4 regions of the Acidovorax sp. GW458-11-26-14-TSB4 genome follow, and region 1 is predicted to be linked to each of the others. Evidence: predicted binding sites of a transcription regulator. Region 1 holds the regulator's gene; each other region holds the start of a gene.

The links. The regulator FNR, encoded in region 1, switches genes on or off when oxygen is low (the NO sensors DNR and NnrR bind a similar motif). The targets are predictions, from matches to a motif close to TTGATNNNNATCAA.
Region 2: the regulator FNR is predicted to act here: its motif matches at 6,439-6,452, upstream of AC07X5_RS02035 (hemerythrin domain-containing protein).
Region 3: the regulator FNR is predicted to act here: its motif matches at 2,508-2,521, upstream of AC07X5_RS30735 (universal stress protein).
Region 4: the regulator FNR is predicted to act here: its motif matches at 1,241-1,254, upstream of AC07X5_RS02605 (universal stress protein).

What each region holds. Positions count from the first base shown of each region.
Region 1 covers NZ_JBWKYR010000024.1:19,599-27,313, reverse strand. Annotated here, with positions in the region: gene AC07X5_RS28250 (putative bifunctional diguanylate cyclase/phosphodiesterase) at 1-2,049, opposite strand, end outside; gene AC07X5_RS28245 (cyclic di-GMP phosphodiesterase) at 2,046-3,374, opposite strand; gene AC07X5_RS28240 (sulfite exporter TauE/SafE family protein) at 3,670-4,407, opposite strand; gene hemN (oxygen-independent coproporphyrinogen III oxidase) at 4,410-5,792, opposite strand; gene fnr (fumarate/nitrate reduction transcriptional regulator Fnr) at 6,236-6,955, shown strand; gene AC07X5_RS28225 (histidine phosphatase family protein) at 6,968-7,570, opposite strand; gene AC07X5_RS28220 (MBL fold metallo-hydrolase) at 7,548-7,715, opposite strand, start outside.
Region 2 covers NZ_JBWKYR010000001.1:431,961-439,675, reverse strand. Annotated here, with positions in the region: gene gstA (glutathione transferase GstA) at 1-241, shown strand, start outside; gene AC07X5_RS02060 (ABC transporter permease subunit) at 263-1,144, opposite strand; gene AC07X5_RS02055 (taurine ABC transporter ATP-binding protein) at 1,149-1,964, opposite strand; gene tauA (taurine ABC transporter substrate-binding protein) at 1,954-2,970, opposite strand; gene AC07X5_RS02045 (YbfB/YjiJ family MFS transporter) at 3,104-4,324, opposite strand; gene AC07X5_RS02040 (alkene reductase) at 4,505-5,638, shown strand; gene AC07X5_RS02035 (hemerythrin domain-containing protein) at 5,789-6,373, opposite strand; gene AC07X5_RS02030 (methyl-accepting chemotaxis protein) at 6,522-7,715, opposite strand, start outside.
Region 3 covers NZ_JBWKYR010000033.1:20,308-28,022, reverse strand. Annotated here, with positions in the region: gene bktB (beta-ketothiolase BktB) at 1-678, shown strand, start outside; gene AC07X5_RS30740 (tripartite tricarboxylate transporter substrate binding protein) at 845-1,828, shown strand; gene AC07X5_RS30735 (universal stress protein) at 1,950-2,387, opposite strand; gene AC07X5_RS30730 (2OG-Fe dioxygenase family protein) at 2,571-3,350, opposite strand; gene AC07X5_RS30725 (EAL domain-containing protein) at 3,469-6,420, opposite strand; gene AC07X5_RS30720 (PilZ domain-containing protein) at 6,588-6,956, shown strand; gene AC07X5_RS30715 (long-chain fatty acid--CoA ligase) at 6,999-7,715, opposite strand, start outside.
Region 4 covers NZ_JBWKYR010000001.1:539,768-547,482, reverse strand. Annotated here, with positions in the region: gene AC07X5_RS02615 (LysR family transcriptional regulator) at 1-336, shown strand, start outside; gene AC07X5_RS02610 (metallophosphoesterase) at 349-1,194, shown strand; gene AC07X5_RS02605 (universal stress protein) at 1,309-1,731, shown strand; gene AC07X5_RS02600 (TetR/AcrR family transcriptional regulator) at 1,795-2,412, opposite strand; gene AC07X5_RS02595 (LysR family transcriptional regulator ArgP) at 2,577-3,491, opposite strand; gene AC07X5_RS02590 (D-amino acid dehydrogenase) at 3,618-4,955, shown strand; gene AC07X5_RS02585 (M14 family zinc carboxypeptidase) at 4,984-5,730, opposite strand; gene AC07X5_RS02580 (alpha/beta fold hydrolase) at 6,048-6,830, opposite strand; gene AC07X5_RS02575 (flavin reductase family protein) at 7,003-7,524, shown strand; gene AC07X5_RS02570 (MOSC domain-containing protein) at 7,524-7,715, shown strand, end outside.

The sequences.
Region 1 (7,715 bases):
GGCAGCATCCTGCAGCAGGATGGTCTCGGTCAGCTCCAGTTCCAGCAAGGTGGGCGGCAACTGGTGCACGGCCAGCAGGCGCGTGAGCCGGTCCACGAAGTCGGGCTGGCGGAATTCGAGCGCCGAGACATTGACCGACACCACGATGGGATGGCCGCCGTGGATCCAGGCCGCGGCCTCGCGCACCGCCTGCTCCATCACCCAGGCGCCCAGCGTGACGATGTAGCCCGATTCTTCGGCCAGCGGGATGAACATGCCGGGAGAGACCGGGCCGAACTCCGGGTCGGTCCAGCGGATCAGGGCCTCGGCACCGGTGATGGCGCCGGTCTCCATGCTCACCTGGGGCTGGTAGTGCACGGCCATGCGCTGCTCGCCCAGGGCCTGGCGCATGGCGTGCTCCAGCTTCATGCGCGAAAGCAGGTTGGCGTTCATCTGCGGCTGGTAGAAGCCGTAGCTGCCCCGGCCGCGCTCCTTGACCTGGTACATGGCCGTGTCGGCCTGCTTGATGAGTTCGTCCAGCGTGGCGCCGTCCTGCGGGTACAGCGCCATGCCGATGCTGCACTGGATCGAAAAGCCCATGCTGTCGAGCGTGAACGGGCGCAGCATCTCGTCGAGGATGCGCCGCGCCACGCTCTCGGCCACCACGGCGTCGCCGCCGTGCAGGTAGATCACGAACTCGTCGCCACCCAGGCGGCACAGCATATCGGTCTGGCGCAGGCAGGTCTGCAGGCGCCCGGCCACCAGCTGCAGCACGCGGTCGCCAAAGGGGTGGCCCAGCGAGTCGTTGATGATCTTGAAGCGGTCCAGGTCCAGGAACAGGATGGCAAAACCCGTGTCGGTCTGGCGCGCGCCCTGGATCGCCGTGTCCACGCGCTGCGACAGCAGCAGGCGGTTGGGCAGGCCGGTCAGCACGTCGCTGTAGGCCAGCTCCTCGATGCGCTTTTGTGCGGCATGCTGCAGCGTGAGGTCGCGCATGAAGCCGATGCTCTGCACCAGCCGGTCCTCGTCATCGCGCAGCGCCACCCAGGACAGCTGCACGGCGCAATAGGCATCGTTCTCGCGCGGCAGCCACAGCTCACCCTCCCAAAAGCCGTCGCGTGCCCAGCCAGCCTCCACCTGGGCCATGAAGTCCGCGTCGGGCCCGCCGCCGAACAGCGAGGCCGCAGCCGCGCCCTCGAAGGAGCGCGCGGTCTTGCCCACCAGGCGCTCGCAGCCGGGATTCATGCGCATCAGGCGGTGCTGGCTGTCGGCGATGAAGATCGCGTCCATGCTCGACTCGAACACCCGCGCCGCCAGGCGCAGGCTGGCCTGCACCTCGTGCTGGCGCGTGATGTCGCGGAAGGAATACACCCGCCCCACGGCACGCCCCTGGCTGAACTGGGGCACCGAGCGGCGTTCGATGCTCATGCCGTTGCGCAGCGTGATGATGTCGATGCTCTCCTGCATGGGCTCGGCGCCGATGGCCGCCAGCCGCTCCATGTAGAGCGGCACATCGGCCACCTGGTCGGCCATGTGGGCAAACAGGGCCTCGTCGTCGCGCCGCACCAGCAGCGGGGCCGGCACGTTCCACAGCTGGGCCAGGCGCTGGTTGAAGGCGCGCACGCGCCCGTCCAGGCTGCAGACCAGCATGCCGTCGGCAGCGGAGTCGAGCGTGGCGCGCAGTTCGGCCAGCAGGGTTTCGAGCTCGCGCTCGGTGGCCTGCTGGTGGCTGCGGTCCACCATGGTGACGAGAAAGGCAGTGCCGCCTTCGAGCCGAGGCACGCGCGTCACGCGCCGCTCCACCGCCACCAGGATGCCGGTGGCATGCAGCACGCTGGTGTGGGAGTGGATGCCATCGGCCACCACCGCCGCGGGCTGGCTCCAGAACACCATGTCCTGCGGCGTCGCGGCCAGCTGGGTCACCGGCATGCCATGCATGTCGGCGATGGACAGGCCCGTCAGTTGCTCGGCCGCCTGGTTCGCGGCCAGGATGTGCAGCGTCTTTTCATCGACGAGCCACACCGCCTCCAGCAAACCGTCGATCCATGCCTGCGGCAGCGGCCGGATCACGCTCCACCCTCTTCGGGGACAGGGGCCACGGCGCGTTCGAAGAAGTAGCAGATGCGCTTGCGCGGCGACAGGTAGTCGAGCGCCTCGCGCGGCAGCTGGGCGGGCTTGAGGCTGCGGCGTATGCCGAGCTCGGGCACCGTCTCCAGATCAAGGATGGGCGCCTCGTCCTTGGGCACGCGCGGGTCGTGCACGATGACCTTGGGGCGCAGGGGGCGCGATGAGTTGACCGAGGCCACGATGGCATAGCGGTCGTTGACCAGCTGCACGATGGAGCCCGGCGGGTACACCCCCATCATGCGGATGAAGGCCCCCAACACCACCGCGTCGAAACGCGCCTTGTGCTGGGCGAAGATGACCGACAGCGCCTCGTGCGGGGTCAGCCCGCCCATGCCGCTGCCGGGGCTGCACAGGCGGTCGTAGTGGTTGACCAAGGCCAGCACCTGGCCGGCGCGCGAAAGGTCGTGCGCCGTGAGCCGCATGGGAAAGCCGCTGCCATCCACCATTTCATGGTGCTGGGCAATGGCCAGCAGCACCGGTTTGCCCAGGCCCATGCGGCCCGCCAACGCCACGGATTCGCGCACATGGCCTTCGTAGCGGGCGCGGTCGGGGGCTGGCATGTGGGGCTGGGCATTCTTGTGCACGTCGGCCAGGCGCAGCTTGCCCACGTCGTGCACCAATGCCGCCACGCCCAGGTCCTGCAGCTCCTCGGCCTTCATGCCCAAGGCCTTGCCCAGCAGCAGGCAGACCACCAGCACGTTCACCGGGTGCAGGGCGCCAGGCTCGCCGACGCCTTCGGAGAGCAGGCGGATCACCGAATCGCCGTTGTTGAGCAGGTCGTTCACGCAGCCGGCGACCAGCACCTCGCCCTCGGTGCGGGCACGCTCGGGGTGGTCCACGACCACCTTTTCCAGCGCCACATAACGGCGCGTGGCCTCGCCAAAGCGCTGGTTGCACTGGGCCAGGGCACGGTTCTGCGCCTCCAGCAACTGGCGCCGGCGGGCGGCGGCTTCATCCACCGCGGCGTCCGTTGGCGTGGCCAGCGGCGCCGGGGCCGTCGCCTCCCGCACGGCGCCTGGAGCGTCGGCGGGCTGCGCCTCGCCGGGGTTGCCCACCAGCGGCAGGGGCAGCTCGCGCAGGTCGGGGTCGCTTTTCTTGGGAACGTAGCGCACCTCGGTCAGCCCCAGTTCGCGCAAGGTGGCAATCTGTTCGGCCGACGCCACCCGGAAGCTGCTCACCGGAAACGGATGGTGCATCCAGCCCAGGTCGAGCTGGATGTACATGCCGATGCGCAGCTGGCGGATATCGATGAGGACGGAGGAATTCACACTAAGGGCATACGTGAGGAAGCATGGCGGCATCTCTGCCACCATTGGTTACACCCATTATCTCCAGTTCTGGACGCATGTCTTGTCCCCCTGTGTCATAGGACATACCCATGGTCACAGGGCTCCGCGAGGCATCGGCCTTTTTACCCTCTGGTAAAAACCCTGCCCCTGGAAGCGGGCCGGAGCGAGGTGCCACGCAAACCCGGTGGCCACGCGCATGCGTAGAAATACGTAGGAGCCACAAAACAACAATTTTTCCGCCCGGACGCGGGCGCGGGCGCGTCCCGCAGCTGTTTCACCGGCACCACAGCGACGGCTTGACGACCAGGTCCATCCACAGCGCCCAGCCGGCCGCTGCGCACAGCAGCCCCCCGGCCACGCGCGTGCCCCAGTCGGCCCGCGCCTGGTTGATGCGGCTGCGCAGCCGCGCCCACAACCAGGGCCCTCCCACCAGCCACAGGCCGCTGCCCAGGGCAAACAAGGCCATGGTGGCAGCCCCCTGCACCGGCCCGCCGCTGAGCGCGGCCACCAGCAGCGCCGAATACAGCAGTCCGCAGGGCATGAGCGCCCAGAGCAATCCGGCAGCCCCCACGCCACCCGCCCCCGCCGTGAGCGGCCGCACGCGCTGCCACACGCCACGCCCCAGATGCTCCACCCAGGCCGGCTGGCGCGCCTGCGCCAGCAGCAGCACACCCCAGGCCATCACAGCCAGGTGCAGAAAGGTCCACACCGGCTGCAGGGCCGCCGTGCGCTGGGTGAGCCAGGCCAGGCTGCCCATGGCCAGGGCCGCCACCACGCCCAGGCCCGCATAGCCCAGCACCCGCCCGCCATGGAAGGCCACGAGCCGCCCCAGGGCCGGCGAGGTACCTGGCTGGGCAAGCCCTGCCCCACCCGTCCCGGCCCAGCGCACGGGCTGCTCGCCCGATCCACCCTGCCCCACCAGCGCCCCGCAAGGTGCAGCGCACATGGCCAGGCAGTGCGGGCCACCGGCCAGGCCCATGAGCAGCGCGGTCCAGCCCAGCGTGGCGAGCATGGTCAGATGATCCGGGAGAACCGGGCGCGGTTGCGGTCCGCCTGCAAATAGCGGTCGAACACCATGGCGATGCCGCGCACGAAGAACCAGCCCATGGGGGTGACGGTGATGCCCTCCTCGGTCACGCTCACCAGGCCCTGCTCCTGCAGACCGGCCAGTTGGGTGAGCTCGGCCGAAAAGGTGCGGCGAAAGTCGATCAGCCAACCCGCCTCGATGGACTCGAAGAACAGCTCGCCCTGGCACATCAGCGCCATGATGACGGCGCGGCGCACCAGATCGTCGCGGTTCAGCGCCAGGCCGCGCACCACGGGCAGGCGGCCCTGGTCCAGCAGGTCGTAGTACTCGTCCAGGGTCTTGGCGTTCTGGCTGTAGGTGGCGCCCACCCGGCCGATGGCCGAGACCCCCAAGGCGATCAGGTCGCAATCAGGCTGCGTGCTGTAGCCCTGGAAGTTGCGGTGCAGCCGCCCCTGGCGCTTGGCCACCGCCAGTGCATCGGTGGGCAGCGCGAAATGGTCCATGCCCACATACACATAGCCCGCATCCATGAACTGCTGCAGCGAGCGCGACAGCATGGCCACCTTGGAGGGCGCCGCCGGCAGCTCGGCCTGCACGATGCGCCGCTGCGGCTTGAAGCGCTCGGGCAGGTGGGCATAGGCATACAGGGCAATGCGGTCGGGCCGCAGCGCCTTGACCTGCTCCAGCGTGCGATCAAAGGACTCGGGCGTCTGGCGCGGCAGTCCATAGATCAGGTCCACATTGACCGACTCGAAGCCCAGGCTGCGCGCCGCTTCGACCAGCGCGAACACCTGCGCGGCCGGCTGCATGCGGTGCACAGCCCTCTGCACGTCGGCGTCGAAATCCTGCACGCCAAAGCTCAGGCGGTTGAAGCCCAGCTCGGCCAGCACGGCCAGGCGCTCGGCCGTCACGGTGCGCGGGTCCACCTCGATGGAGTACTCGCCACCCGGTGCAAAGGCAAAGCTGCGCTTGAGCACGGCCATCAGCTCGCGCAGCTTGTCATCCGACAGAAAGGTGGGCGTGCCCCCGCCCAGGTGCAGCTGGCTCACCACCTGGCCGGTGCCGCAGTGGGCCGTGTGCAGTTCCACCTCGCGCGCCAGGTAGCGCAGGTACACATCGCCCCGGTCGTGGTGCTTGGTGATGATCTTGTTGCAGGCGCAGTAGTAGCACAGCGACTCGCAGAACGGAATGTGCACGTACAGCGACAGCGGCAGCGCCTTGCCCGGCGTGCCGGCCTTGCGCTGGTCCAGGGCCAGCACATAGTCGTTCTCACCAAAAGCCTCCACGAAGCGGTCGGCCGTGGGGTAGGAGGTATAACGGGGGCCCGGCACGTCGAAACGGGTCAGGAGTTCGGGCGTCACAGCGGTCATTTCGGGGGAATTCCTTATTGAGAACCTGCTGACGCCTTATTTCGGGTCGCGTTGGGGTGCAATCGGGATGAGTGCGGGTGCAAGGTGCGCCGCATGGGCCCATGCCCATGCAAGCGACTTGCGCCCACAATCGCCCGATTTCACCCCAACCCCTCGGGCAAGTGCCTTGTCAGGCGGTCTGCGTCGTTGCAGCGCTTGCCAATAGCTGAACTATTGGCTGCGCACTGCGCCTAGCAACCCATCCTGACAAGGTACTTGCGCGACCCGAAATAAGGCGTCAGCAGGTTCTTATGAACTTTGCCGCAGCTCCCGTCCCCCGTCCTTGACCTGGATCAAGTGTTGAAAGGCCCACAGGGCCCACAATTTGATGCATGTCAGCCACCACCACGCTCCACCCTGCGGATGCGATCCGTTCGCTCCCCCAACCTGTTGCTGCTGCGCCCATGAACCCGCTCACCATCAAAGTCGCCTGCTCCAACTGCAACCTGCGCGAACTGTGCATGCCCGTGGGCCTGAACGACGCGCAGCTGGAACGCATCGATGAGATCGTGGCCACGCGGCGCAAGGTCAAGCGCGGAGGCACGCTGTTCCGCAATGGCGAGACCTTCACCTCGCTGTACGCCATCCGCACCGGCTTCTTCAAGACCTGTGTGGCGACCGAGGACGGGCGCGACCAGGTGACGGGCTTCCAGATGGCGGGGGAGATCATCGGCCTGGACGGCATCGTGAACGACCACCACACCTGCGACGCCGTGGCGCTCGAAGATGCCGAGGTCTGCGTGATGCCGTTTGACCGCATCGAGGAACTCTCGCGCGAGGTCACCGCCCTGCAGCACCATGTGCACAAGATCATGAGCCGCGAGATCGTGCGCGAGCACGGCGTGATGCTGCTGCTGGGCAGCATGCGCGCCGAAGAGCGCCTGGCCGCCTTCCTGCTGAACCTGGTGCAGCGCCTGCATGCGCGCGGGTTCTCGCAGTCGGAGCTGGTGCTGCGCATGACGCGCGAGGAAATCGGCAGCTACCTGGGCCTCAAGCTCGAAACCGTGAGCCGCACCTTCTCCAAGTTCGTCGAGGAAGGCATCGTCGAGGTCAAGCAGCGCCATGTGCGCATCCTGGATACGGACGCGCTCAAGCGCATCGTGAACTCGCAGACGTGTAGCTGAGCCGTCAGGCGTTCAAGCCTGGACCTGCAGGCGGGCCAGCACCTCGGTCTTGCCGCTGCGGTCGGCCCGCAGGATCAGCGCCTCGCCCGAGCTGGTGTTGCTGCTGGCCAGATCGGACAGCACGAACATGTGCGTGAACCAGGCCTCGAAGCTACCGCCCCGTGCCGAGGCGGCCACCAGCGCCTGGCGCAGCTCGCGCAGGTGGCTGGTACCGGTGGTCTCCGGCGCGCCGCGCGGCGAGCCCAGCGCGGGCCACACCTGGGGCGCGGCGAATGCCAGCGTGGCACTGTCGATGCAGCGGCACCACGGGCTCGAAAGCACCTTGGCCGGCTGCAGCTGGCGCTCCTTGAACCACGCCCCCGTGCGCCGCGCCTGCTCGCGCCCCTCTTCGCTGAGGTTGCGCTGCGTGCTGCAGTCGCCTAGGCGAAACCCCGGTGGATCGAAGGTGCCGGGCGCCAGCGCATGGCGGAATGCGGCCACCACCCCGCCCTTGCGCAGCAGGGCCTCGGCCTCGGTGTCCTGGGCGGCCCAGGCATGCAGCGTGGTCCACGCCAGCCCTGCGCCCAGCAGGGCGCGCCGGCCAACCACCGCCTCAGGCTGCGGGCTGGAAGGCATAGCCATTGCCCGATACAGCCATGCGCCCGAATGCCGGGAACGGGAAGTGGAAGCCCCCCAGCATGGCATTGCTGGCGGTAATGCGCTGGAACACCTCGCGCCGCACCTTGCGCGCGGCCTCGGCGTCCATGTCGAAGGTCACGGC
Region 2 (7,715 bases), on a different contig from region 1:
CATGGCGCGCGAAAAACTGCTGCAGCGCCTGCAGTTCGTGGACGGCCAGCTCGCGGGCAAGGACTACCTGATGGGCGAGCAGTTCACCGTGGCCGACGGCTACCTGTTCACCGTGACCAACTGGGCCAAGCCCACCAACGTGGACATCTCCGCCCTGGCCAACCTGGCCGCCTACCGCGAGCGTGTGGGCGCCCGCCCCGCCGTGCAGGAAGCCATGAAGGCCGAAGGCCTGCTGAAGTAAGTCAGAACACCCTGGAAGGGCTCAACGCCCCTTCCAGGGCACCAGTTGCTGCTCCAGCCAGCGCATCCACCAATCGAAGCCCCAGGCCACCAGGCCGATGGCCAGGATGCCCATCACCACCACGTCGGTGCGCAGGAAGTTGGAGGCGTTGAGCACCATCTGCCCCAGCCCCACGGTCGCCGCCACCATTTCGGCAGCCACCAGCGTGGTCCAGCCGAAGCCGATGGCGATGCGCAGGCCCACCAGGATCTCCGGCAGCGCGGCCGGTACGATCACATGCCGCACCAGTTGCCAGCGGCTCGCGCCCAGCGACAGGGCGGCGTTGATCTGCTCCACGCTGGCACTGCGCACACCGGCCTTGGCGGCCAGCGCGATCGGCGCAAAACACGCCAGGTAGATCAACAGGATCTTGGACGCCTCGTCGATGCCCAGCCAGATCACGATCAGCGGTAAATAGGCCAGCGGCGGCAGCGGGCGGTAGAACTCGATGGGCGGGTCGAACACACCGCGCGCCACGCGGCTCACGCCCATGGCAATGCCCACCGGCACCGCCGTCACCACCGCCAGCGCAAACGCGCCGAACACGCGGATCGCACTCCACTGCAGGTGCTTCCACAAGGGCTCGCCGCCCTGGATGTTGCCGCGCCAGGCATCGCCCAGGGCGCGCAGCACGGCCTCGGGTGCGGGCAGGAACAGCGGAGGCACCCAGCCGAAGTGCGTGGCCAGCCACCACAGGGCCACCAGCGCAGCCACGGTGGCGGCACTGATGGCCCGGCTGGACCCGCTGCCCGGCAGGCGGAACGGGGCCACCGGGCGCGGCAATGGTGGCGTATCGGGATGTACCAGCACCGCAGCCCCCGGCGCATCACGGCCGCTGCCCGGTATCACCAGGATCTGGCTCATCGCGTCAGGCACCGGCGGGCTCCCCCTGCGCCACACTGGGCGCGATCCAGTCCAGCACGCGCTCGCGCCAGGCGATGAATTGCGCGTCCGACTTCACCGCGCGCGCAGGCCGGCCCGCCAGGTGCTCGCGGTTGAAGCCCAGCGCATGCTGCTGCGCGATACGGCCCGGGCGCGGCGTCATCACGATCAGGCGCGAGGCCAGGAACAGCGCCTCCTCCACATCGTGGGTGATGAAGAAAATGGTCTTGCCCGTGCGCCGCCACAGCTGCAGCACCAGCTCCTGCAGCGACTCGCGCGTGAACGCGTCGAGCGCGCCCAGCGGCTCGTCCATCAGCAACACATCGGGGTCGCTGGCCAGGGCGCGGGCAATGCCCACGCGTTGCTGCATGCCGCCCGAGAGCTGCCACACGGGGGCCTGGGCAAACGCCTCCAGCCCGACCAGGGCGAGCTTCTCAGTGGCCAGGCGGCGCCGCTCCTCACGTGCCACACCGCGCAGGCGCAGGCCCAGCGCCACGTTGTCCACCACATTGAGCCAGGGCATGAGCGCATGCTTCTGGAAAACCACGCCGCGCTCCGCACCCGGCCCGGCCACATCGCGCCCGTTGAGCGTGATGCGGCCCGCCGAGGCCTCGGTGAAGCCCGCGATGCAATTGAGCAAGGTGGTCTTGCCGCAGCCCGAGGCACCGAGCGCCACCACCAGCTCGCCGCGGGCGATGTCGAGGTCCACGTCCTGCAGCGCGAGCACCGGCGATGCGCCCGCGTAGCGCACATTCAGGCCGCGTATGCGCAGACCGGATGCGCTGTCGTCGTCACTTGGCACGCCGGACCCAGGCCGGGTTCACGCCCGCGGCGTAGTCGGGCAGCACATTCTGGATGGTGCCCTGCTCCTTCAGGAAAGCCGCCGTGGCCGCCAGCGATTTCGCCACGCCCGAATCCTTGCCGCCGCCCAGCCATTGGTTCGATGCCTGCTCGGTGGGCGGCACGAAGGCATACAGCGCCAGGCTGGCGGGCACAGTGGACACCTCGGCCCCGCTCCACTTGCCCACGGCCTTCACCTCGGCCGAATCGGCGTTCCACGCGGCCTTGTTGCCGGTGTAGGCCTTGTCGGCGTCGGCCAGCACCTGCACGAACTGCGCGAGGAAGGCGTCGTGCTCCTTGGCGAAGGCCTTGGTCACCGCCAGGCCGTCGAAGGTCGCCTTGCCGGTTTTCGCCGCAATCTGGCCCGAGGTCACGATGACCTTGCCATTGCCCTTGGCCTTGGCCAGCACCGGGTCCCAGACGAAGGTGGCGTCGATGTCGCCGCGCTCCCAGGCAGCCAGGATCTCGGGCGGGCGCAGGTTCACGATCTGCACGGTCTTGGGATCGACCCCTGCGTCCTGCAGCGCCACCAGCGCATGGAAGTGGGTGGTCGAAACGAAGGGCAGGCCGATCTTCTTGCCCTTCAGGTCGGCCAGGCTGTTGACACCAGAACCGTTGCGCGCCACCAGGGCCTCGGCATCGTGGATGTTGTCCAGCACCCAGAACACCTCGATGGGCACGCCCTGCGACAGCGCCGAGGCGAACGGCGAGGAACCCGCCTCGCCGATGTGGATGGCGCCCGAGGCCAGCGCGCGCACCACCTCGGCGCCGCTGCCCAGCTTGCGGTAGGTGACCTTGTAGCCCGTGCGCTTTTCGACCTCGCGCGTTTCCTGCGCATGGCGCCAGGGCACCACCATGTCCTGGTAGCCGATCACCACCTCGCGCGTCTGCGCCAGGGCACTGAAGCCCAGTGCCATGCCCATGGCCAGGGCAGCGGCCTGGATGCTGGTTCTGCGTGTTGTTGCCATCGGGACGAAATCTTTTTTTCTCTCTCGGGTCTGTCGAAGCCAGCCCGAAACGGCCCGGCAGGAGAGAAAAATTCTAGGCAGCAGTGCCCTCACGGCCTTGCACTGCTTTCGCGCTTGGATATGCGAAAAGCGTCTATGCAGAGACCAGTGGCTTCTGCCGCGACGCCACCGCTGCGCCCACCCACAGCGCGCAGGCCGAGAACACCAGCCCGCGCGCCAGGCCGCCGGGGCCGTCGGCGATCCAGCCCACCACCGTAGGCCCGATGATCTGCCCCGCCGCGAAGACGATGGTGAAGGCGCTGATGCCGCTGGCCCACAGCGCCTGCGGCAGGTTGTGCCGCACCAGCGCCGTGGTGGAGGCCACCACCGACAGGAACACCGCCCCGAACAGCAGGCCCGAGGCCAGCACCACCGGCCAGGCCGAGGTCAGCGCCGGCAGCACGGTGGCCACACCCAGCAGGCCGTTGAGCAACGCCAGCGCCTGCCCACCGCGGCTGCGATCCAGCAGGCCTGCCCAGAGGCGCGAGGACAGCACCACCGCCAGCCCCAGCAGCGCATAGAACCAGGTCACCGCCGTGCCGCTGGCGCCCTGCTCGCGCAGCAGCGCCACCACGAAGGTCATGTAGCCGATATAGCCCACGCCGAACAGGCCGTAGCCCAGCAGCGCTGGCGCAAAGGCCGCCCAGCGCACGCTGCCGCTTGCCGGCTGTGCAGACGCAGCAGCCGGTGCCGCCAGCGCCTGCAGCGCCCGCGCCGGCCACAGCAGCACCAGCGTGGCCGCCACGCAGGCCAGCGCCAGCGCCCACCAGGCCCAGGCCCAGGGGTGCGGGCCCGGTGCAGCGGCCAGCACCACCGGCACCAGCACGGCCGACAGGCTGATGCCCCAGCCCGTGCCGCCGTAGTACAGGCCCAGCAGCAGCCCGCTGCGCCCCGGCTGCTGCGCCCCCAGCCGCGCCGCGAGCAGGCCGCCGCAGACAAACACCAGCGCGCTCGCCACCCCGGCCAGCAGGCGCTGCAGCAGCAGCGGCGCGGCCTCCACGAAAAAGCCGCACAGGCCCATGAACACGGTGGCCAGCACGGAGCCCGCCACCAGCAGCGTACCCGGCGCCAGGCGGCGCAGCAGCAGCGGTGTGGCCAGCGCACCCAGCAGGTAGCCCAGGGCGTTCACCGTGTTCATGGCCCCGGCCAGCGTGTACGACCAGGCCAGGTCCGCGCGCATGGGCGGCAACAGCAGCGCGTATGCAAAGCGCGTGATGCCCAGCGACACCGCCGCCCCCATCGAGAGGGCCACAGCCAGCCACAGGCCATTGCGAAGCAAGGGGGGCGAAGACGGCGCGGGGACAACAGTGCTCATGGCGGCCATTGTGCCGCGCAGGGCCCGGCCGTGCTGGCGCCAAGGAGCGCCTTGGAGATAGCACAAATTACTTGTCCTTGGGGGCGCCGGCCTACTGCAGCCTTCACGGTTTGCGACTAGGCTTGTCCGTCTTTCCCGGCCCCTGCGGCCTCCAACCGACTTGAAAGAAAGCACCACCGCATGTCCACACCTTCGCTCTTCGATCCCATCCAGGTCGGCGACCTGCACCTGGCCAACCGCATCGCCATGGCACCGCTCACGCGCAATCGCGCACCCAACGCCGTGCCGGCCGACATCACGGCCACCTACTACGCCCAGCGCGCCAGCGCCGGCCTGCTGATCACCGAGGCCACGGCCATCAGCCACCAGGGCCAGGGCTACGCCGACGTGCCCGGCCTGTACGGCACCGAGCAGCTCGACGCCTGGAAGAAGGTCACCACCGCCGTGCACGAAGCCGGCGGCAAGATCGTGACCCAGCTGTGGCACGTGGGCCGCATCTCGCACAACGACCTGCAGCCCGATGGCGGCGCACCCGTGGCGCCCTCGGCCCTCATCGCCAAGTCCAAGACCTATCTGATCGACCGCGCCACCGGCAAGGGCAGCTTCGCGCCCACCTCGCAGCCGCGCGCGCTCGACGCCTCCGAGCTGCCCGGCATCGTGCACACCTATGCGGCAGCAGCCCGCAACGCGGTGGAGACCGCCGGCTTCGACGGCGTGGAGATCCACGGCGCCAACGGCTACCTGCTCGACCAGTTCCTCAAGACCGGCGCCAACCAGCGCACCGACGACTACGGCGGCAGCATCGAGAACCGTGCCCGCCTGCTGCTTGAAGCCACGCGCGCCGCGGTCGATGCCGTGGGCGGCGGCAAGGTTGGCATCCGCCTGTCGCCCGTCACGCCGGCCAACGACATCATCGACGCCGACCCGCAGCCCCTGTTCGACTACGTGGTGCGCCAGCTCGCGCCGCTGGGCCTGGCCTACATCCACATCATCGAAGGCGCCACCGGCGGCCCGCGCGAGCTGCCCGACCGCCCCTTTGACTACGCCGCACTCAAGGCTGCCTACCGCGCAGCCGGCGGCAAGGGCGCATGGATGGTGAACAACGCCTACGACCCCGCCCTGGCCGAAAAGGCCGTGACCGACGGCTCGGCCGACATCGTGGCCTTCGGCAAGCTCTACATCGCCAACCCCGACCTGGTCGAGCGCCTGCGCCAAAAGGCCCCGCTCAACGCCTGGGACCAGAGCACCTTCTACGGCGGCGGCGAAAAGGGCTATACCGACTACCCGACCCTCGCAGAAGCGCAAACGGCCTGAGCGGTCTGGGGTGCGTACGCGCCACCAGCCACCCGAAGAACACGCACGGCTCAGGCCAGTGCCCCCGTGCAAGGCCGCCCCGCCGCACCGGGGGCGTCCCCCTCCCGAATCGCGCAGCGAGTCGAGAGAGGGGTGAAGGCGCGAAGCGACTCAGGGGGTGCCTAGTCCTATAGGGCTGGGGGCCCGCATCACGATGCGGGTGAACAGGCGGTCGTAGGCCCCGTCGCGGGCTGGGCCCTGCGCCAACGGGTTGGCGTTGGATGCAAACGCCATGTCCATCGCCACCCAATCCTGCGTCTCCAGGTGCGCATGGGCCGCCGGCAGCACCACGGACTCTTCCAGCCGCATGTGCTCCAGGTAGAAGGCCACATAGCGGTGCAGGGCCTCCTCGAAGGCGCTCCGCCGCACCTCCCCCAACAGCTCCCAGGCCAGCAGCAGGTGCTGCAGTTCGCGCACGGCGGCCTCGCCCCCGGCATGCTCGCGCTCCAGCCGGGCAATGGCTTCGGCCGCCTCGGGCGCGCGCTCGGCCACGCGCGGGAACAGCCACTGTGATTCCTTGGGGTGGTGCTGGCGCTCGGGAAACTCGTCGATGTAGAACAGCATGGCGCGCATCACGTCGAAGAACGGCGCGGGCGCATCGCCCGGGCCGCGGTCCAGCATCAGCTCCAGCGAGCGCAATACGGCGGCCAGCGAGGCGTGTTCTTCGCGGATGGTCTGCAGGCTGGCATAGGGCATGGCACGGCTCCAGGGGGTGTTTGTTCCAACAGCCCCGAGGGTGCCATGCAGGCCCCGCGCGCCGGCTGACGCAAGTCAACCCTGCCCATGAAAAAGGCCCCGCTCGCCGAAGCGCGCGGGGCCTTGTGCAGACTGCCTGGGGCGGGTCTCAGCGTGCCAGCAGCGGGCGCGAGGCCGCAGGTGCGCGCAGCGATGCATGCTGTTGCGGCGAAGGCTGGGCCACCGGGCCACCGCCGTGGCCGCCATGCGACATCGACTCGGCGAGCTGGAACTGCTGCACCACCTCCGACAGGCGCGCGGCCTGCTCGCGCAGCGACTCGGCCGCGGCGGCGGACTCTTCCACCAGCGCCGCGTTCTGCTGCGTCATGCGGTCGATCTCGCCCACCGACTGGTTCACCTGGCCGATGCCGCCCGACTGCTCGGTGGCCGCCGCCGTGATCTCGCCGATGATGTCGCCCACGCGCTGCACGCTGGCCACGATCTCCTTCATGGCCGTACCGGCGTCTTCCACATGGCGCACGCCGCCGTCCACGGCGGTCACGCTGTTGTGGATCAGCCCCTTGATGTCGCTGGCCGCAGCGGCCGAGCGCTGGGCCAGGCTGCGCACTTCCGAGGCCACCACGGCAAAGCCGCGGCCCTGCTCGCCTGCGCGGGCGGCTTCCACGGCGGCATTGAGCGCCAGGATGTTGGTCTGGAAGGCAATGGAATCGATCAGGCCGATGATGTCGCCGATCTTGCGGCTCGACGCCGAGATCTCCTGCATGCTGGCCACGGCCTGCTGCACCACCGTGCCGCCGCGCGTGGCGGTGTTCGATGCCGAGGCCGCCAACTGGTTGGCCATCTGCGAGGACGAGGCCGTCTGCTGCACGGTAGAGGTCAGCTGCGACAGCGAGGCCACGGCTTCCTGCGCGTTGCTGGCGGTCTGCTCGGTGCGCTGCGACAGGTCCTGGTTGCCCGTGGCGATCTCCTGGCTGGCCGTGGCGATGTTGCCGCTGGCATCGCGCACCTGCGCCACCAGCGAACCCAGGCCCTGCTGCATGTCGCCCAGGGCGCGCTGCAGGTCGGCCACCTCGTCCTTGCCCTCGGCACGGATGGGCTGCGACAGGTCACCCCCGGCGATCGCCTGGGCCATGCGGCGCGCCTCGGCCAGCGGGTTGCAGATGGAGATCATGTTCAAGAGCGTCAGCGGCACCACCACCGCCACGGTGATCAGCACGGCCAGCACGAAGAGCCACTTGGTCTGCGCAGTGACCCGGCCCTGCTGCTCCACGGCCTTGTCCACATCGGCACGCAGCACCCCATCGAGCTGCTGCATGAGCTTGTCGGCCTGGTCGAACTCAGC
Region 3 (7,715 bases), on a different contig from region 1:
GGCATCAGCCGCGAAGAGCAGGACCAGCTGGCCGTGGAAAGCCACAACCGCGCCGAGCGCGCCACGGCGGCCGGCCTGTTCAAGGACCAGATCGTGCCGGTCACCCTTAAAGCCAAGAAGGGCGACGTGCAGTACGCGACCGACGAGCACTTCCGCGCTGGCGCCACGCTGGCCGACATGGCCAAGCTCAAGCCGGTCTTCATCAAGGAGAACGGCACCGTCACCGCTGGCAATGCCTCGGGCATCAACGACGCGGCCGCCGCCGTGGTGCTGATGGAAGCCGGCGCCGCCAAGGCGCGCGGCGCCAAGCCGCTGGCGCGCCTGGTGGCCTACGCCCATGCCGGTGTGGACCCCAAGTACATGGGCATCGGCCCCGTGCCGGCCACACAGCTGGCGCTCAAGAAGGCCGGTCTCACGGTGAACGACCTGGACGTGATCGAGGCCAACGAGGCCTTTGCCGCCCAGGCCTGCGCCGTCACCAAGGACCTGGGCCTGGACCCCGCCAAGGTCAACCCCAATGGCTCTGGCATATCGCTGGGCCACCCCATCGGCGCCACCGGCGCGCTGATCACCGTGAAGGCACTGCACGAACTGCAGCGCGTGCAGGGCCGCTATGCGCTGGTGACCATGTGCATCGGCGGCGGCCAGGGCATTGCCGCCATTTTTGAACGCGTCTGATCCACGCGCAGGCTGCCATCGCCAGCGGCGATGGCGCCACCCTGCATTGGCAAGGCAGCACCCACGCCCGATCAGCGATCATGGCGAGGTGCTGGCCCAGACCGGCAGAGTGGAGCATGCCCGTTGCGGCGGCTCCCCCATTGAACCGACGGAGACATCTTTCACCATGATTCGCACCCTGATTTCCTTCAGCGCGCTGGCCCTCGCCCTGGGCGCCACCGCCCACGCCCAGGCGCCCGCCCCTGCCGCCGCCTACCCCAACAAGCCCATCCGCCTGATCGTGCCCTTCCCGCCCGGCGGCGGCACCGACATCCTGTCGCGCCTGGTGGCCACCAAGCTGACCGAAAGCGCCAAGTGGACCGTGGTGGCCGACAACAAGGCCGGCGCGGGCGGCACCATCGGCATCGGCGAAGCCGTGAAGGCAGCGCCCACCGGCTATGACATCGTGATGGGCCAGAAGGACAACCTGGTCATCGGCCCCTGGCTCTACAAGAACCTGCCCTGGGACCCGACCAAGGACCTGACCGCCGTGGCCCATGTGGCCTACACCCCGGTGGTCATCGCCACCAGCGCCAACTCCAAGTACAAGACCCTGGCCGACGTGGTGGCCGCCGCCAAGGCAGCCCCCGGCACCGTCACCTACGGCTCGCCGGGCAACGGCACCTCCATCCACCTGGCGGGCGACCTGTTCGAGAAGGCCGCGGGCGTGAAGCTCAGCCACATCCCCTACAAGGGCTCGAACCCCGCCCTCATGGATGCACTGGCCGGCAACGTGGACCTGCTGATGTCCTCCGTGCCCTCGGCCATGGGCCAGATCAAGTCGGGCAAGCTGCGCCCCCTGGCCGTGACCTCGGCCAAGCGCAGCTCGTCCATGCCCGACGTGCCCACGGTGGCCGAATCCGGCTTCAAGGGCTTCGACGTGAGCACCTGGTACGGCGTGTTCGCCCCCGCCGGCACGCCAGCCAACGTGGTCACGGCGCTGAACGCCGAGATCAACAAGCTCCTGGCCACCGAAGAGATGAAGGCCGCCATCCACGCCCAGGGTGCCGAACCCGAAGCCATGTCGGCAGCCCAGCTCAACACCTTCCTCAAGGCCGACTACACCAAGTGGAAGGGCATAGTGGAAGCCTCCGGCGCAAAGATCGAGTAACAGTGTAGGAACCGCCAAAAGCCCTCCCGAAGCGCTGCATCGAAGAAAAAATGGCTCCTTCTTGGAGCCTTTTTTGTTCCGGCGCAAAGCCAGAAGTGCAGCACCAACTCAGCGCCGAGGCTCAGGTCCTCACCACCAGCACCGGCACGTGCACCGAGCCCAGCACGCGCTGCGTGACGCTGCCCAGCACCAACTTTTCAAGGCCGCGGCGGCCGTGCGAGCCCATCACGACCAGGTCGGCGCCCGTGCTCAGCACGGCGCTCAGTATGCCGTCGTGCACCGTATGGCCTTCACCCACCACGGTGCTCACCTGCACACCGGCGGCGGTGAGTTCGGTGCGCGCCTTGTCCAGCGCTGCATTGGCCTCGGCCGTGGCGGCACTCAGGTACTGCGCCTGGCCATAGGCAAAATCGGCGCCGACGCCGGTGAACGGATAAGGGTCCACCACGTACAAGGCGGTCACGGCGCTGCCGAAGGTCTTGGCCAGGCCCGCCGCCTTGGCCACCGCCAGCGAGGCGATGTCGGAACCATCAATGGGAACCAGGATGTGCTTGAACATGGTGTCTTCTCCTTGTGTTGAATGCACCCTCGGCGGTGTCCGCAGCCAGCTGTCCGCTGGCCCTTGGCACCGCCTTTGGTGCGATGAGGGACAGTGTGAACCTGCACCATACATCGCATCTTGATCGACATCAAACGGTAGGCGCTCGATCCTGCCATTTGCGCGCCATGACGATGCCTTGTCCTACACGATCGGATCGGCCTGCCCCAGCACATCCGCCCCTTGAAAGCCGCCACGCCGGCAGGTGACCACCAGCGTGTCGCGGTAGCCGCCCGGGGCGATGGGCTGGATGGGGGTGGACTCGTGGATCATGCGCGCATCGTCCAGCAGCAGCAGCGACCAGGGCTCGGTGAGCGTGAAGCGCTGGCCGCTGGGGCCCTTGGCCTCGAACACGCGGGTCTCGCCTCCCTTGATGCCCTCGCGCGCCACCAGGAACACGGCCACCAGGTCCACGCCGTCGCGGTGCGCGCCTTCGGGCGTGGGGCGGCCGATGCCGCCTTCGGTGTCGATGCGGAATTGGTGCGCTTCCACCGACCAGGGCTGCGGTGCCTGGCCGTGGGCAAACACCGCGTCGGACACCCGGGCCAAGGCCTGCAGCAACTGCCCCCACGCAGGCTGCGCCACGGTGGCGGCCTCCATGGGCGCAAACCAGCGCTCCATGCCGCCGTGCAGTGCGTTGTACTCCACGGGTTGCCAGTGCGCCCGGTGCGGTACCTGCTGCACCTGTCCGCCCTGCACCACAAAGCAGGAATGGCGCCTGCGCCGATAGCGCCCACCATCCTTGAGGAACTCATCGGGCGGCAAGCCCTGCCAGTCGGCGTTGAGGGCCAGCAACTCAGAAAGAGGGCACCCGATCCAGGCCGCCACGTCGGCGGGCGAGAGCACGGCGAAGCCCGCGCCGCGCAGCTGGTTCGCGGTCTCGGCAGGCGGGGTGAACGGGGGGGAGAAAGTGACTTGGGCCATAGAGGCCCGAGCATAAGGCTTAACCGCCGGTACCGCCGATGGCCGGGGTACCAGCGGCCCATCGGCGAGCATCCGGGATGACACAGCGCAAACCCGCATGCACCCTTTCAGAACGTGGTCAGGCCGCCACCTGCGCCGCAATGCGCGGCAGTGCGCTGGCCGGAGCCGGCCGGCCGAACAGGTAGCCCTGGTAGTGCAGGCAGCCCACGCTGGCCAGCATGTCGCGCTGCTCGGCGGTTTCCACCCCTTCGGCGATCACGCCCAGGTCCAGGCTGTGCGCCAGGTTGACGATGGTGCGGGCGATGGCGGCGTCGTTCGGGTCGGTGAGCAGGTCGCGCACAAAGCTCTGGTCGATCTTGAGCTGGTCCAGCGGCAGCCGCTTGAGGTAGCTGAGCGAGGAGTATCCCGTGCCGAAATCGTCGAGCGAGAAGCGCACGCCCAGCGCCCGCAAGGTGGTCATGCGGCTGATGATCTCTTCCACATCGTCGAGCAGCAGCGACTCGGTCAGCTCCAGCTTCAGGAGCATGGGGTTGGCGCCCGTGCTCTTGAGGACTTCCACCACGTCCTGCACGAAGTGCGGATGGCGGAACTGCAGCGCGCTGACGTTCACCGCCAATGTCCAGTGGGCGCTGGCCGCATCGCGCCCCCAGTCCACCAGTTGCAGGCATGCGGCGCGCAGGATCCAGGCGCCCAGCGGCACGATCAGGCCGCAGGCCTCGGCCACCGGCACGAACTCGGCGGGCGGCACCAGGCCGCGTTCCGGGTGCTCCCAGCGCAGCAGTGCCTCGGCGCCTACCAGCCCATGGGACTGGCTGATCTGCGGCTGGTAGTGCAGCAGGAACTGGCCCTCGCGCAAGGCCTCGCGCAAGCCGGCCTCGAGCGCGGTGCGCGCCGTGACGGCGGCCTGCGTGCGCGGGTCGAAGAAGCGCAGGGTGTTGCGCCCCGCCCCCTTGGCCTGGTACATGGCCATGTCGCCGCGCTTGAGCAACTCGTCCACGGTGGTGTGCGGGTCGGCATACAGCGTGACGCCAATGCTGCAGGAGCCGTGGTGCGCACGGCCGCCCAGCTGGTAGCTCTGCCCCAGGGCATGCAGCACCTTGCGGCCCACCACCTCGGCCTGCGAGGCGGCCTCGTGCGGCAGCGCGCTCAGGCCCTCCAACAGCAGCACGAACTCGTCTCCCCCCAGGCGCGCCACCGTGTCGCCGTTGCGCACGCATTCGCCCAGCCGTGCCGCCACCTGGCACAGCAACTGATCGCCGATCTCATGGCCCTGGGTGTCGTTGAGGTCCTTGAAGTTGTCCAGGTCCACGAACAGCAGTGCCCCCCCGGTACCGGTGCGCGCACTGGCCGCCAGGCTGTGCTGAAGCCGGTCGGCTATCAGCCGGCGGTTGGGCAGGCCCGTGAGCGGGTCGTAGAAGGCCAGCAGGCGGATCTCCTCCTCGGCCGCCTTGCGGCTGGAGATGTCGGTCTGCGTGCCCACATAGTGCGTGATGGCGCCCTGCGCCGAGCGCACGGCGGTGACGGTGATCCAGGCCGGGTACACCTCGCCGTCCTTGCGCCGGTTCCATACCTCGCCCTGCCAGGAACCCACCGACTGCAGCGCCTCGTGCATGGTCCGGTAGAAGGTCTGGTCGTGCCGGCCGGACTGCAGCAGCGCCGGGGTCTTGCCCACCAGTTCCGCCACCGAATACCCGGTGAGCCGCGCATAGGAGGTGTTGGCCTGCAGGATGCGCTGGTCGGGCCCGGTGACCACCATGCCCTCGAACGACTCGAACACGATGGCGGCGATCTGCAGCGACTCCTCGACCCCCCGGTGGTCGGTGATGTCGGTGGAAATGCCGCACAGCGCATGGATGCTGCCGTCCTTGCGGCGCAGCGGAATCTTCACCGACAGGTAGGTGCGCACCGAACCATCGTGGAAGGTATTGGTTTCCTCCACCTCGATGCGCTCGCCGCGCTCCAGCACCAGGCGGTCGTTGGCCGTCAGCTGGCGGACTGTGGCCGCATCGAAGATCGCGCTGTCATCGCCACCGATCAGGTCTGCGGCGGCATCGGGCCGCAGTGCCAGCATGTGCTGGTTGGCGTACAGGTAGCGGTGCTGCGTGTCCTTGATGTAGATGAAGGCCTCCACACTGTCGAGGATGGTGCCGAACTTGTGCTCGCTGGCGCGCCAGTGCCGGGCTCTCACCGTTGCGGGCCGGCGCCGCACGAAGACCGCCAGGGCCGCGAGCACAGCCGCCAGCAGCAGTGCCGCCGCGGCCCACAGCACGGGGCGCCCGATGGCGCTGGCGGGTGGTGCGGCCACCCAGCGGCGCATCACCTGTGCATACGAGGCATCGGAGCCGTTGCGCCACTGCGCCGCCCACTTGTCGATAGCGGCCAGCAGCTCGGGGTTGCGGCCCTTGCCGGTCGCGACATACAGCCCGCCCGGCTGGAGCACGATGCCCGCATCCACCAGCCCGTGGCCCCTGGCATGCGAGCTGCCGAACAGGTGGTTGGAGATGGCCGCCTCGGCATTGCTGCCGCCCACGGCGCTGAAGGCCTGGTCCGGCGCATCCACCTCCACCACCATGACCTGCAGCCCGTAGCGGCGGGTCAGCTCGACGAAGTGGTCCCTTTGCAGCGTGCCGCGCTGCACGGCCACGCGCTTGCCATCGAGGTCCAGCACCGACTGGATCGACGAGGACTGCTGGCGGTACACCTCGGACCAGGTCTCCACCAGGGGCTGCGCGGTGAAATCGAAATATGCCTCGCGCGTCTGCGCACGCGGGGCGTCGGGCACCAGGTCCAGGCGGCCATTGCGCAGGTCATCCAGACAGGCACGCAGCTCGCACGGCACATAACGCAAGGCCCAGCGCTCGCGCTCGGCCACCAGGTTGAGCAGGTCCACGAAGATGCCCGCAGGCCTGCCGTGCTGGTTCATGAACACCGTGGGTTCGTTGGCATACACCCCCACGCGCACTTCCCGCACCGGCGCAGCGGCGCTGGCGCACACAGGCAGCAGCGCCCACAGGGCGCCAACCAGCCCGCCGACCCATCGGCAATGCCACCGGAAATTGCGTGAACTCACGATCGGGAATCCCCACAGTGGCTGAAAGCACTATGTTAACCAATGGTTGCCAAAACATCCAAAAGTTACAAAAACCCGAACGCAATGGCTGGACCTTTGGCACGATTCTTTTTTGCGCAGCTTTTCAGGCCTTGGGGTAGCATGCGTCAAACTCCCCGGAGACAGCCATGCCCCACGAACGCCGCCACTACGTCCGTGTCCAATTCGATGCCCCCGCGCTGCTGACACTGGCGAGCAATGCATTCAGTGTGCATGTGCAGGACCTGTCGCTCAAAGGGGCGCTGATCTCCCTGCCCGCCCAGGCGAACGTGCACGCAGGCATGCTGTGCCAGCTCACCATTCCGCTGCACGACACCGGCAACCACATCGGCATGTCCTGCGAGGTGGCGCACCTCGAGGGGCTGCACACCGGCCTGTTGTGCCGCTCCATCGACCTCGACAGCGTAACCCACCTGCGGCGCCTGATCGAGCTGCAACTGGGTGATCCGGCGCTGCTGGAGAGGGACTTGGCCGAGCTGACCCACACGGCCCATTGAGAAGACCGGAGAAGGCCGGCGCGGGCCAGCCCGGCAACACCGTCAGGCGGCTTCCGCCTCCTGCAGCGCACGCCACATCACCTTGCCGCTGCCGCTCTTGGGCAAGGCATTGACGAACTGCACGATGCGCGGCACCTTGTAGACCGCCATGTTCTCGCGGCACCAGTCGATGACCTGCTGCTCGGTGGTGTCCTTGTGCGATGGGCGCAGCACCACCACGGCCTTGACGGTCTCGCCGCGGTAGCTGTCGCGCGCCGAGATGATGCAGGCCTCCTGGATCGCGGGGTGGCGGAACATCAGCGCCTCCACCTCGGCCGGCCAGACCTTGAAGCCGCTGGCATTGATCATGCGTTTCAAGCGGTCGGTCAGGAAGAAGTAGCCGTCCTCGTCCACGCGCCCGAGATCGCCCGAGCGGAAGAAGCGCTTGCCCTCGAATTCGATGAAGGCGCTGGCGGTCGCATCCGGGCGCTTCCAGTAGCCCTCGAACACCTCGGGCCCATGGATGATGATCTCGCCCTGCTCCCCCACAGCCACCTCCTGCAGCGTGTCGGGGTCCACCACCCGCGCGTCGGTGCTGACGAAGGGAATGCCCAGGCACTGCTGCTTGGGGTGATCAGGCGGGTTGGTGTGCGAGGGGGCGGCGGTCTCCGTGAGCCCGTAGCCCTCGGCATAGCGCAGCCCGTATTGTTCGAGCAGGCGCTGGGCCACGGCCTGGGGCATGGCGGCGCCGCCGCCGCCGATGTAGACCAGGCTCGACAG
Region 4 (7,715 bases), on a different contig from region 1:
ATCGACGAGGCCCTGGCGTCACTCGGGCGCCGGCGGCGCGTGGTGCTGACGGTGAACCAGTTCTTCACCGCGGGCCGCGTGGTCTCGGGCTCGAACATGCTCACCGTGCTGCCGCGCCACTTCGTGCCGGTGACCGGCATCTCGGGCGCGCTGGTGCAGCGCTCCCTGCCGTTCGACGTGCCACCCGTGCATGTGGACGCACTGTGGCGGCGCAACAGCACCCAGGAGGCCGCCAAGGGCTGGCTGCTGTCGGCGCTGGCACGCGCCGCGCGGCGCGCCTTTCCGCACGAGGAACCGGGCCACCCAGTCCATGCGCCGGACCACGGAACGCCGTAGACTCGATGCCCCATGCGCATCCAGATCCTGTCCGACCTGCACCTCGAAGCCAACCCCGATTTCATGCCCGAGCCGGCGCCGGATGCGGATCTGCTGGTGCTGGCCGGCGACATCGGCTCCTACCAGGAAGGCGGCGACATGCAGGACACCGACTTCGGCCTGGCGCGCTTTTCGCCGCTGCCGCAGTTCGCAGGCTGGCCCACGCCGGTGATGTTTGTGCCAGGCAACCACGAATACGACGCGCTCGACTTCGATGTCGCCCACGCGCGCCTGCGCGCCAGCTGCGAGCGCCTGGGCATCCGCATGCTGGAGCGCGAGACCCTGGTGATGGACGGGGTGCGCTTCGTGGCCACCACGCTGTGGGCCAACTACGACGCGCTGGCCGACGACGAGCAGGCCAAGGACCTGGGGCGCCGCCTCAAGCTGCGCGAGAAGGCCTTTCGCGCGGCCAACTACTACCTGAGCAAGATGGGCGGCACCAAGGATGGCGAGCCCTTCCTGGCCGAGCCCATGCGCGAGCATGCCCTGGTCTGCGAGCAGTGGCTGCGCGAGGCGCTGGCCACGCCCTTCGAGGGCACCACGGTGGCCATCACCCATTTCGCCCCGAGCCTGCGCAGCGCCGACCCGCGCTATGGCGTGGTGCCCGGCACGGCGGGCTTTTGCAATGTGCTCGACGACCTGCTGCCAGGGGCGCAGCTATGGATCCATGGGCATCTGCATTCGCCCAGCGACTACGTGGCAGAGGGTGTGCGCGCCGATGGCAGCAAGTGGGAGTGCCGTGTGGTGGCCAATCCGCTGGGCTATGTCCGCAATGGGGAACAGGAAACCTTCCGGCCGCGCTACTGCGTCACCGTATGATGGCCCGGCAAGGGACTGCCCTTGCAACGCGCAGGATCCAAAAAGCCTGATACAGGTCAAGACAACAAGCACCGGCGCACCTTAGTCTGACCATTCCAATAGGAGAACTCGAACATGAACATCCTGCTTGCTGTCGACGGCAGCGCCTACACCAAGAAAATGCTCGCCTACCTGGCCGCCCACGAGGAGCTGCTGGGTCCCAAACACGACTACGCCATCCTCACCGTGCAGGCCCCCCTGCCACCCCGCGCCCGCTCGGCCCTGGGCAAGGAAGCTGCGGAGGCCTACCACGCCGAAGAGGCCGAGAAGATCCTCGCCCCGGTGGCCAAGTTCCTCGGCCGCCAGGGCGTGCAGCCCAAGCGCCTCGTCAAGATCGGCGCGATCGGTGAGACCATCGGCAAAGTGGCCGAGACCGGCCGCTACGACCTGCTGGTGATGGGCTCGCACGGCCACGGCGCCCTGGCCACGCTGGTCATGGGCTCGGTGACCACCCAGGTCCTGGCCAATTGCAAGGTGCCCGTGCTGCTGGTGCGATAAGGCGCTCGGCCCGCCAAGCAAGACGCCAGGCATGCCGGGCGTTTTTCATTCCAGGCTGGCGGCCTAACGTGCAACCAGGCCGTCGAAGCAGGTGCGCAGCACCAGGTCCACGATCTCGGCGTCGGAGTACTGGCCGCTTTCCTTGAGGAAAGTGACCACCGGATCGCAGGCGCGCGCATACAGGGTGTAGAGCACCACCAGGGGCGGCAGCGTGGGGTTGATCACGCCCTGTGCCTGGGCTTCGGTGATCCATTCGCCGATCTGGTCGCTGACGCGGACCAGGCGGTCCAGGTAGTCGCCGTTGGCCATGAGCACGGCACGCAGCGAGGAATTGCGGCTGGGCAAGAGCGGCATCTCGTTGGTCAGCAGGCGCTCCAGCGACCAGCGCACCAGCGCGCGCAGTTTCTCGTGCGCGGGCTGCTCGGCCGGCAGCGCGGACAGGTAGACATGCACGCGCTCCAGGATCTGCACCATGGCAGCACTGCACAGCTCTTCCTTGCTGCAGAAATGCTTGTACAGGCTGGCCTTGGCGATGCCCACCGCATTGGCGACATCGTCCATGGTCATGGCATCGAAAGCCTTCTCCCCCAGCAGGCGGCAGGCCGACTGGAGAATCGCGCCCTCCCGGGCCTGGTGCATCTGCTCCTTGAAGGACACTTTGGGTGGTAGCGTGGTGGACATGGGCCCCATCTTATACATTGCAGTAAAAAAATAAATGACAAAGTTGCTTTGCAACTACGTCGTTCACGTTTTAGTCTGCAGGAATCGTGCCGCCCCACTGCGGGGAATGTTATTTCGTGCGGGTTACCCCTTGTTGACGGCTTTTGCCGCTTCCGGGCTGCAATTCAAGGCTGGGTCAGCGTCTTGGCAGCCGTGGTGGTGAGGGCGGCGCTCAGGGCATCGAGCACCACCGACTCCAGGTTCCAGCAGTGCCAGTACAGCTGGATGGGCAGGGCGTGGCCGGGCGCCAGGTCGACCATGCTGCCGTCGGCAACCGGCCCGCGTGCCAGCAGCTCCGGCACCACGCCCACGGCCCAGCCTGCGGCCACCGCACGCATCTGGCCTTCGGTACTGGGGACGAACAGGTGGTTCAGCGCCACGCGCTTGAGCCCGAAGGCGCGGGCCACGAACTCGGCCGCCATGTCGTCCTTGCGGTTGAACGACAGAAAGGACACCTCGCGGAAATTGTGCGGCGTCAGCCCGTGCGGCAGGTGCTTCTCGGCAAAGTCGCGCGAGGCCACGGCCACGTAGCGCATGGCGCCCAGCGGCACCATCTTGCAGCCGCGCAGCGCCTGCTTGAGCGTGGTGACGCAGCCCAGCACCTGGCCCGAGCGCAGCCACTCCTGCGTGAAATCCTGGTCATCGACGATGATTTCCAGCGGCAGGCGCTGGCCCACCAGCTCGTGCAGGGCGCCCATGGCCCAGGTGGCGATGCTGTCGGCATTGATGGCGATGGAGATGCGCTCGTCTTCGCGCGTAGCCCCGGGTGCGCTCGGGGCCAGCTCCTGCAGGTCGCGCTCCAGGTCGGCGCGCAACAGGCGCATCTGCTTGGTGTGCTTGAGCAGCAGTTGCCCCGCCGAAGTCGGCCGCAGCGGCCGGCTGCGCACGATGAGCACCGAACCGACCTGCGCCTCCAGCGCGCGCAAGCGCTGGGAGACGGCCGACTGCGTGACATTCAGGCGCTGGGCAGCACGCTCGAAGCCGCCCTCTTCAACGATGGCGGCAAGGCATTCCAGGGCGGCGGGGTCATAGGTGCTCATGGCGGGCTCTCGGCAAACGTTACAAGGGACGCCTTGTGGGCGGCCATTGCATTAGACAGACTGATGCGTTTGGATGTAGTTTAATTTTGCTTTTAGTGGAACGCAATGTGGATCACACTGCCATCCATGAAAACCATCATCCTGGGCGCCGGCATCATCGGCATCAGCACCGCGTGGCACCTGCTGGAACGGGGCCACGAGGTCATCGTGGTCGACCGCCAGCCCGATGCGGCGCTGGAGACCAGTTTTGCCAACGCGGCGCAGATCTCGGTGAGCTACTGCGAGCCCTGGGCCAACCGCGAGGCCCCGCTCAAGGCGCTCAAATGGATGTTCGACAAGGAGGCGCCGCTGCTGTTCCGCCCTCAGCTCGACTGGGAGCAATGGCGCTGGGGCCTGAAGTTCCTGGCCCAGTGCAATGACACGGCCTTCGAGCGCAATGTGCAGCAGATCGTGGCGCTGGGCGCCTACAGCCATGCCGCGCTCAAGGAGCTGGTGGCCACCACCGGCATCGAGTACAACCGGCTCGAACGCGGCATTGCCCACTTCTATACCGACCAGAAGTCCTTTGACGACGCCGGCCATGCCGTGGAGCTGATGCGCAAGCACGGCGTGCAACGCCGGCTGGTGAGCAAAGAAGAGCTGCTGCAGATCGAGCCCGCGTTCAAGGCCTATGGCGAGCACATCACGGGTGGCACCTACACCAGCACCGACGAGAGCGGCGATGCGCGCGTCTTCACGCAGGCGCTGGCACGGCGCTGCGCCGAGCGCGGCGTGCAGTTCCTCTACGGCCACGACGTGCTGCGCCTGAACAGGATCGGCGACGCCATCGACTCGGTGGCCGTGGTGCCGCGCGCGGCCAACGGGCTGAAGAAGGATTTCCTGCTCAAGGCCGACGCCGTGGTCGTGGCCTGCGGCTCCTACAGCGCGCCGCTGTTGCGCACCGTGGGCGTGGACCTGCCGATCTACCCCGGCAAGGGCTACAGCGCCACCTTCCCGCTGCTCAAGCCCGAAGCGGCACCCTCGGTCTCGACCATCGACGACGGCCGCAAGATCGCCATGAGCCGCCTGGGCAATATGCTGCGCGTGGCTGGCACCATCGAGCTGGGTGGCTACGACCTGTCACTCGACTCGCCGGTGGCCAGGGCCCGTTGCCACATGCTGTCGCGCCGCATCGAGGAGATCCTGCCCGGCGTGTGCGACACGCGCACGCCCGAGCAGGGCGGCAACCCGCAGTACTGGACCGGCCTGCGCCCCGCCACCCCCACCAACATCCCCTTCATCGGCCGCACCCGCCTGGGCAAGCTGTGGGTCAACGCCGGCCACGGCACGCTGGGCTGGACGCATGGCGCGGGCTCGGGCAAGGCCCTGGCCGAACTCATCAGCGGCGAGCGCCCGGCGATGCATTTCGGCTTCCTGGGCGAGCAGGCCGCACGGCCGCGCGGCGCCACGCTGGCGACCTCCTGAGCGCTTTGCCGCCTTTCGGCGGAGCCCATCAGGGCTTCGGTTCAGGCCCCAGGGCCTCCTGCCAATGCTCGCCCATCCAGCGCAGCAGGTCGCGCCACATCGAGCGCACCTCGGCATCCGCCGGCATATTCAGCGCATGCGGCAGTTCGATGGTGACCACCGGCATGCCGCGGTGCACGCCGCCATAGTTGCCCAGCGACCCGGGAAAGATGCCCACCTGGTCCAGCCACAGGCGCCCCAGCCGCTCGGGCGGTGACAACGGGCCGTCGAAATCGAGCACGCCGTAGGGCGCATGGATACTCACGATCAGGTGCGGCTGGAAGGCCGCCATCTGCGCGTGCAGGAACTGCGATTCGGGCTCGGACAGCGGCGCCTTGCCGGGAAAGCGCCGCGGGTCGCGTTTGGTGCGCTTGTCCCAGTACAGCGGCGCATCCTTCTCCCAGCCGGGCGTGGGGAAGTTGCGGTTCAGGTCCACCCCGCGGCCGTTGGTGCGCGTGGCCGGCCGGGCCAGCAGGCCATCGGGGTTGAGCACGGGGATGAAGCGCCAGTGCACAGGCCGTTCGGTCTGCTCGGCCAGGGCGATCCAGCGCACGGCCAGTGCCGCGGCCGTGAGCTCGTCGCCATGGATGGCGCCAACGATCAGCACGCGCAGCGGGGCCTCGGCAGCGCCCGGCACGGCCGGGGCCGGCACATCGCGCCAGAACAAGGGCACCCCGTGCGCCGACAGCGCGCCGCTGGGCGTGAGCCCCGCTTCTTCGCACTGAGCACGGGACACGGTGGGCAGGCGTGACAGAAAGAGTGCACAGGCCCCGGGGCCGGCCGGAGCGGAGGCACGGGTAGCCACAGGTGCAGCGGGTGCGGGGAGAGCGGCCGGCTCCGTGCTTGCAGCGGAGAGGGCAGGAGGCGATGGCGCCTGGAGCACCTGTACGGGCGTCGGCGCCCGCTGCGCCGTCGTGCCGCGCTCGACATCGGCCCGCGGAGCAATCCACAGGCCCCCTGCCGCCAGGGCCGCAAGCACGGCGCCGGCCAGCACCGGACCCCGCCAGGCCGCGCCCTGGGGCCGCGCAGGGGAGGCGGAAAAATCGCCCTGGGTCAATGCAGTACCCGGGTCGTGGCCAGGAAGTCCGCCAACGCGCCATCGAACGCGTCGGGGTCTTCGAGCTGGGGCCAGTGGCCTGCGTACGGCAGGTCCAGGTAGCGCGCATCGGGCAGCACATGGGCCAGGGCCTGCAGGGCCGCCGGCGGCGTGCAGCGGTCCTGCGCACCGCCGAGGATCAAGGTGGGCATGTGCAGCTGGCCCAGCACGCCGGCGCTGCGATCAAAGGTGGACAGCGCCTGCAGCGCGCGGCGGTAGGAGCCTTTGTAGACCTGTGAAAGGGCATGGGTGGCCAGGCGCACGCCTTCGGGCAAGGCGCCGCTGCCGATGAACTGCGGCACCAGGGCGTGGGCCAGGCGCTCCATGTCGTCCTGCGCGGAATCGAGGGCTGCCAGTCGCGGCTCCACCCAGTCCCGCTGGGCCCGGGCATCGAGGGCCGGACCGCCGGCGCACAGCACCAGGCGGCGCACCACGGCGCTCTGGCGCACGGCCACCTCCAGCGCCACCATGGCGCCCAGGCCATGGCCAACCAGCGTGACCGGGCCGCACTGCAGCGCAGCGATCAGCGCCAGGCAGCTTTCGGCCAGGCCCTTGAAGCCGTAGGGTTCGATGGGCGCGCTGTTGCCGTAGCCGGGCATGTCCCAGGCCACGGCGCGGTAGCCCAGGCTGGCCAGGGTTTCGACCTGGGGCGCGAAGGTCAGGTGGCCACCGTCTGCGTCGTGCAGCATGAGCACGGTGTGCCCGCTGCCCAGGGTGGAGAAATGGGGGAGAAGAGCCATCAATGTCCTGCAAAGGCCCTGCCACGGGCAGGGGTCAACCCATGATAGCCGAGGCTTTTTTAACCCCGGACGGCGGTCGGGCCATACGGGTGCTACCCCGAAGACAGCATGGCTGTGGCTTGCAGCCCATAATGGCCCCCTGCCCCCTTCCAGCCACCGCGCCTGTCCTTTCGTGAACCGCCCCCTGCCCCGCCCCGCCCTTGCCCGGCCCCCGAGCTTCTCCGCCCGCGAGTTCCGCGATGCGCTGGGCATGTTCGCCACGGGCGTCACCATCGTCACTGCGCGCAATGAGGACGGCTCGCTGGTGGGGCTCACGGCCAGCTCGTTCAATTCGGTCTCGCTGGCCCCGCCGCTGGTGCTGTGGAGCCTGTCGCGTGGCGCCAGCACCATGCCGACCTTCGCCAACGGCGCGCACTACGCCATCAACGTGCTCGCAGCGGACCAGAAGCAGTTGGCCGAACGCTTCGCCACGCGCGGCATCGACCGCTGGGCCGGCGTGCAGCACCACCCCGGCACCAACGGCGCGCCCGTGCTCGATGGCGCGGCCGCGGCCTTCGAATGCTTCAACCGCAGCCGCTACGAAGAGGGCGACCACCTGATCTTCGTGGGCGAGGTCGAGCACTGCAGCCACCGCGCCGGCGTGCCGCCGCTGCTGTACCACGGCGGGCGCTTTTATACCGAGCACCCGCTGTGATGCCGGGCGTGCTGGTGCGCCATGTGAGTACCGGCAGTGCCCGCCGCCTCAAGGTGGGCGCGCGCAGCGTGCTCAGCGCCATCGGCAAGGCGCCGGTTGCCAGCCCGGTGGCCGTGGGGCGGCTGGGCCTGGCCGGCGATGAACAGGCGGACCTGAATGTTCACGGCGGCCTGGACAAGGCGGTCTACGCC